3 regions of the Sphingomonas sp. NFX23 genome follow, and region 2 is predicted to be linked to each of the others. Evidence: predicted binding sites of a transcription regulator. Region 2 holds the regulator's gene; each other region holds the start of a gene.

Region 1 (2,274 bases), on a different contig from region 2:
GCGCCGCCGCAGACTTCGCAGGGGGCGGCGGACTGGTACTTGCTCAGCTCCTCGCGCATCCAGGCGGAGTCGGTCTGGAGCATGCGGCGGTTGAGGTTGCCGATGACGCCCTCGAACGGCTTGGAGACGTCGTATTTCTTCTTGCCGTCGATGAAGGTGAGCGTGACGGGCTTGCCCTTCGAGCCGTGCAGGATGGTGCTCTGGACCTCCGGCGGGAGGTCGGACCAGGGCGTCTCGATGTCGAACTTGAATTCGCGCGCGAGGCTGCCGAGGACCTGCATGTAGTAGGGCGACGGCGGGTTGGATTTCGCCCAGGGGACGACCGCGCCCTTCTTGATGCTGAGCATGTGATTGGGGACGACGAGGTCTTCGTCGAACAGCAGCTTCTCGCCGAGACCGTCGCAGGCCGGACATGCGCCCTGGGGGGCGTTGAACGAGAACAGGCGCGGCTCGATCTCGGAGATCGTGAAGCCGCTGACCGGGCAGGCGAACTTCTCGCTGAAGACGATGCGGCCGTCGGGGGCGTTGTTGCCGAGGATTTCGGACTTTGGCGTATGCGGTTCTACCGGGTCGGCGGGGTCGACATAGGCAAGGCCGTCGGCGAGTTTCAGCGCGGTTTCGAAGCTTTCCGCGAGGCGCGTGGCGATCTCGCCGCCGACGACGAGGCGGTCGACGACGACTTCGATGTCGTGCTTGTACTTCTTGTCGAGCGCGGGGGCTTCGTCGATGTCGTGGATCGTGCCGTCGATCCGGACGCGCGCGAAGCCCGCCTTCTGCCACTCGGCGAGTTCCTTGCGGTACTCGCCCTTGCGGCCGCGGACGACGGGGGCGAGCAGATACAGGCGCGTGCCCTCGGGGAGCGCCATGACGCGGTCGACCATCTGGCTGACGGTCTGCGCGGCGATCGGTTCGCCGGTGGCGGGCGAGTACGGGATGCCGACGCGCGCCCAGAGCAGGCGCATGTAGTCGTAGATCTCGGTGACGGTGGCGACGGTCGAGCGCGGGTTGCGCGACGTCGTCTTCTGCTCGATCGAAATCGCGGGCGAGAGGCCCTCGATGTGGTCGACATCGGGCTTCTGCATCAGTTCGAGGAACTGGCGGGCGTAGGCGCTGAGGCTCTCGACGTAGCGTCGCTGGCCCTCGGCGTAGATCGTATCGAACGCGAGGCTCGACTTGCCCGATCCGGAGAGGCCGGTGATCACCGTGAGCGTGTCGCGGGGGATGTCGATGTCGACGTCCTTGAGGTTGTGCTCGCGCGCGCCGCGTACGGAAATCTTGGTCAGCATGAGGCTGGTTCTACTTCTGTTCTGATCGGGAGACTAGTGGGAGAGATAGGAATGCATGAGGCCGGGTGCCAGTTCATCCGGGACGATCGATTGCGCAGCCGATTGCGCGACGGGCGATCAAGGCGTCGACGCGGCTTGCAACCAGGTGGCGTATTTTGGAGAACCGGCGAACGTGACGGGGTGCAAGGGGATGATGCGATGACGAGTATTTCCGGATGCCGCTGATGCTGGCGCTGGCCGCCGCTGCGGCGCTGGCGGAGCCCACGGCCGCGCCGTTGACTCCGGCGAGCAAGTGGAACGTCGATTATGGCGCGACCGCCTGCATGCTCGGCCGCACCTATGGCACCGGCAAGGCGGAGACGATTCTCGCGCTTCGTCGGCTGCCGCTGGCGTCGACGCTCGAGCTGATGGTCTACACCAATGATCGTGGCGTAACGATGCGGCTGGGCCAGGCGAAGATCGGCATCGTCGGCGGGGGATCGGATGACAGCCGGTACGAGAGTTATCCGACCCAGGCTTCGGGCAAGCGGATGACGCGCATGCAGGTCGATGCCACGCTGTTCGAAACGCTGCCCGCCGATGCCGTGCTGCGCATCACCCCGGACAAGATGTCGGGCTGGGCGTTCGCGATGCCAAATGCGAAGGCGGCATTCGAGGCCCTGGCCAAATGCAATGATTCGACGGCCAAGCATTGGGGCATCGACCCGACCGAGCGCGCGAAGATCGCCCAGCCTGCCAAGGCGACGACACGGCCCGAATACTGGATCGGACCCGACGATTACCCGAGGACGATCGTCGGCAAGGGTGCGCAGGGGACGTCGACGGTCCTGTGGACGATCGGCCTCGACGGGCGGGTTGCCGATTGCCGGCCCGTGGTGACGAGCGGCGAGGTCGAACTCGACAAGGCGGCCTGCAGCGCGATCATGCGGCATGCGCGCTACACACCCGCGCTTGGCTTCGACGGCAAGCCGATGGTCAGCCACGCGAC
Region 2 (2,274 bases):
TGGTCTGCGAAGACAAATAGACGCCAATCTAAGCACCACATCTTCGCGCCTTTGCGCCTTCGCGTGAACAAAATCATCCGTCATCACCTGCGATCGCAGTGCGAAGAATTTGTTCACGCGGAGACGCGGAGCCGCGGAGAATTTTGATACGATGGATGAATCGGGCTGGCTATTGTTCAGTCTCACTACCGAAGGCATTGGAACAGCTTCATCCCTCCCCGAACGCAACACCTCCGCGTCTCCGCGCGAACCAATTCTTCGGCTGCGCGGGGGGCAGATGGCGATATGTTCGCGCAAAGGCGCGGAGGCACAGATATTTAGGGTTCGAGTCGAGGTCGCGCTTATGCATCGAAGCGGGACAGAGTCTTCCGGACGCTTGGCGGTCTTTGCTTGGGCATATCGAAGAACTGTCTCGGACAACTCCGAGTACATCGCTTAATTTGCCGATCAGACCGGTCGCTGTCGCTAGCGGGAGAGAGCGACTTGGCTCACCAGCTTGAGCGGGCACTTTTCCTAAGCAGCTAAAACAGAGACCGGCCTGCGCGATGATAACGCAGGTCGGTCTCCGCGACTCAGTCGTAGCGGCGGAGGATGCCGGAGAGTTTGCCTTGGACGCGGACCTGGGCGGGGGCGTAGCGTTGGGGGTCGTAGGCTCGGTTTGCCGGGTCTAAGCGGACCATGGCGCCTTCGCGGCGGAAGTATTTGAGGGTGGCTTCGCTGTCTTCGATCAGCGCAACGACGATCTCGCCGTCTCTCGCCGTTTCGGTGCGGCGGATCAGGGCGTAGTCGCCGTCGAGGATGCCCGCTTCGACCATCGAGTCGCCCGAGACTTCGAGAGCGTAGTGTTCGCCGGTGCCGAGCAGCGCGGCGGGGACGGCTAGCATGGTGCTGCCTTCGAACGCCTCGATCGGGACGCCGGCAGCGATGCGGCCGTGGAGGGGAATCTCGATGACGTCGTTGGCCGGTTGCGGGGTCGCGGCGGCGGGAGCTGCCTTGACGTTCGATGCCTTTGACGGCGCCTTTTTCTCCGCACGTTCGGGCATGCGCAACACTTCGAGCGCGCGCGCGCGGTTCGGCAGGCGGCGGATGAAGTTGCGCTCCTCGAGCGCGCTGATCAGACGATGGACGCCCGACTTCGATTTGAGGTCGAGCGCGTCCTTCATCTCCTCGAACGACGGCGAGACGCCGGTTTCGTTGAGGCGATCGTTGATGAAGCAGACGAGTTCGTGCTGCTTGCGCGTGAGCATGGCGGTTCTCCGTCCGGAACAGACTGGGAACTTCTATGGAACATAACTAACGCCGTCAAGCGTCCGTATCACGCGATTACGAGGATTTCGGCCGATTCGCCGGTCCTCGCGACGGGAGCGTTGCCGGGGCGGACGATGAGGCAGGTCGAGCGGGCGAGTGTCAGCAGCATCGAACTGTCCTGTATCGTCGAGGCATAGGCTTTCCCGTCGCGCAGTTCGGCGCGGAGATAGTCGGTGCGGGCGTTGTTGGCGGGCAGGTCTTCGCCGAGCAGCGCGTGGGTCGACTGGGGGAGCGGGTCTCTAGCGCCGGCCATGTGCGCGACGACGGGTTTGACGAACAACGTCGCGGTGACGAACGCGGAGACCGGATTGCCGGGGAGGCCGAGTACCATCATCTCGCCGATCCGGCCGGCCATCATCGGCTTGCCGGGGCGCAGGGCGATCCGCCAGAAGTCGATGGTGCCGCCGGCGGCTTCGATTGCCGGGCGGACGAGGTCGTGGTCGCCGACCGACGCGCCGCCGGTAGTGACTAGCAGGTCTGCCTCGACGCTGGCGAAGGCTTCGCGGAGGATCTCGAGATTGTCGGGGAGTATGCCGAGGTCGATGATGTCGACGGGCATGTCGGCGAGCATCGCGGCGAGCATAATCCCGTTCGATTCGGGAAGCGCGACGCCGTCGGTGGTCGAGCCGGGGGGGACGAGTTCGTCGCCGGTGGCGGCGACGGCGACGCGGACGCGGCGGTTGACGGTGAGGCTGCCGTGGCCGCCGGTTGCGGCGACGGCGATGCGCGCGGGGCTGAGGCGATCGCCCGCGGCGATCAGGCGGGTGCCGGTGGAGAAATCGAGGCCCTTGCGGCGGGTGTTGCGGCCGAGCGTCGGGGGGCCTTCGCCGGCCAGGATCAGGGTTTCGCCATCACGCTGGGCTTCTTCCTGGACCATGACGGTGTCGGCGCCGTCGGGCATTGCGGCACCGGTGAAGATGCGGGTGGCTTGGCCGGGGGCGACATGGCCTGCGAAGGGGCGGCCGG
Region 3 (2,274 bases), on a different contig from region 2:
CTGGCAAAAGGCGCGCAGACGCCGACAGAACCGCTCTTCGCCGCCATGGAGATGCGCGCAGCCGGTCAGGTCTAGCCACAGACCATCAGGCGGCGTGGCCGCTGCGATCGGTGACCAACGGCGCACCGCACGCAGCGCGAGCTGGTCCAGTAACGCGGCATCCGCCTCGGTCTCAGATGGCCGGATGTCGAGATCGGACACTCGCGCGCGCGCATGGGTCGCGGCCATGCCGATCGTGATCCCCAACGCCGCAGCGCCATCGCAGGCGGCCACCACCTCTTCGCGCCGGCCAACCTTGCCCACCAGTGCGAGCGGCGCCCGGTGAAACGCGGCAACGGTTGCCGCAACCCTTTCGTGACGGTCGGCTTGCGCTGGTCCGTGGAACGGATGGTTCGCCGCTTCCGAACGTCGACCAAGTTCACGCATGGGCGGTTTGGCATGCGTGGGCAGCGCTGCGATCTCACCTTCCACATCATGTCTGGTCGGCATATCAGCGCGGGCCCAGCGCGCACCCGGCCGCCACCCGCCGCCCCGCGGTACGGAACACGCACCGGGATCGTCGTCGACGGGAAGCTGAAGGGCGGGCCGCTCAGGCGGCCGCGTAGCGTGCCGGTCCAGCCGTCTCAGCCGTTCGATGGCCAAGTGCGGCAGGAACAGCGAGACAACCCGTCTCATCGCACCCCTCCAAAATCATCGAAAATGCTTCGCCGCCACGCTGCCGTGCGACCTCGACCTGCCACCGCGATCGGCCGACGCCGGCGACGCCCAGGCGCTCGGACGACGCACTGGCGATCCGCCAGCGCGTCCAGGCCGCAGACGGCTCGGCGAGCGGATCCTGGTCGCGATTACGTCTGCGTCGCAGGATGAGAACGGGAATGTCGGCGTCGGCCGCGACCAGTTGCAGGCGCCGGGTCGCCACCATCGACATCCGGCTAACCTCGGCGATCACCGCTGACGGCGTTCCATCGCGCACCGCGTCTTCGACGACGGCCAGCAAGGCTGCATCGTCACGGGGTTGTGCGTGAATCAAGTCGGCAGATGATAGCCCCGCCTGTTCCAGGCCGGGCGCATAGAGATCGTTGCGACAGCTCACCCACAGCACCGGCCCGCCTGTATGCGCCGCTTCTCGCGCGGCGATGCCTGCGAGGAACAGCGTTGCTGCGGCATCGTCGACCATCGAACAGCTTTGTGCGGCGACCTCGTGCAGTGCTCCAGCGCGAAGGCCGCTGCTTGCGAGGCGATCGTCGAGCGCAGGAATACCGAACGGCATGATGCGGTGATCCACCATCGACGTTGCGATTGTCCGCAGGTGGGCGATGGTCGGCAGGGACTCGAGGGCGGTGATCATGATGTCTAGACTCTACCTGTTCCCTTTATGTTCCGTTACCAGAACCGTTTGGTCAATCGTCAGACTCGATAGTCATGTGGATAAGGTTCTCCCTGCGAACGTTGCGAAGCGCGTTTGGCATGTGCCGCGGAGGCGGCTACCGCGAATGCGCGTATGCGAACGACTGTCGTTGGACATGCTGATCAGCGTGCCGGGCCAGGTCCACTTCCACGCTGTCGAGCACTCGTAATTATTGCTCCATCATCAAGCTCGTGAGGGGATGAGTTTGGCTCTAACATTCTGCCAAGTGCATGAAATGCAATCCGGTTTATTCGATTTGCATTCGCCATTGCCCGACCCGCGGGATACCAAGGTGACGCCTTTCAGGCATCCTCTCCCAAAACTTCCCGGGTCGCTTTTTGGCGGCCCCTTTTTTTGTCTGCACGCGGCCGGCACAGCGTATCCGGTGCTCCGAGCTATCGGACGTTTGCGTAGAGCGATCGGCTGTCATCGAGCATGCTGATGGGTGTCGGGGTGATCCAGTCCGCCCCCCGCATCGGATATGGACCGTAGAACAGATCGCCGAGCGCACGCCGGTAATGTGCGTTCATCCAACGTCGACGACGATGTTCAGGGCCATCGTAAATCATGTGGCAGCGCTGGCAGAGCGCTGCCAGCTGGTTAAGCGCGCTGTCACTGGGGTCATGATTGAGATGCGCGCAGGCCAGCACCACCGGTGTCCATTTGCCTGAATCGAGGATGTTCTCGGTCGGTCGGCGAACACGTCTGCCGTCGCCATTACGCCAATACGACCGGCCTTTGTCCCACCAGCGTCCGTCGCCCATGTGGAAGACCCGTTGCCCGTGTGGGCGCCCGCAATGTTCGCAGCGTCCGCCTGCCCGCAAGCGGGCCAGGTGCGATAGCTGGGGCCAATCGATCGGGTACAG

Evidence for each region. Region 2 encodes LexA, which represses DNA repair genes until DNA is damaged. Its sites were predicted from a motif close to GTTCCNCNCTTGTTCT; they were not measured.
Region 1: the regulator LexA is predicted to act here: its motif matches at 1,294-1,309, upstream of uvrA (excinuclease ABC subunit UvrA).
Region 3: the regulator LexA is predicted to act here: its motif matches at 1,367-1,382, upstream of J4O76_RS19185 (ImuA family protein).

What each region holds. Positions count from the first base shown of each region.
Region 1 is NZ_JAGEKH010000002.1:761,743-764,016, forward strand. It holds gene uvrA (excinuclease ABC subunit UvrA) at 1-1,286, opposite strand, end outside; gene J4O76_RS07570 (energy transducer TonB) at 1,502-2,274, shown strand, end outside.
Region 2 is NZ_JAGEKH010000004.1:111,815-114,088, forward strand. It holds gene lexA (transcriptional repressor LexA) at 573-1,247, opposite strand; gene glp (gephyrin-like molybdotransferase Glp) at 1,316-2,274, opposite strand, start outside.
Region 3 is NZ_JAGEKH010000007.1:152,130-154,403, forward strand. It holds gene J4O76_RS19180 (Y-family DNA polymerase) at 1-675, opposite strand, end outside; gene J4O76_RS19185 (ImuA family protein) at 590-1,348, opposite strand; gene J4O76_RS19190 (hypothetical protein) at 1,804-2,172, opposite strand.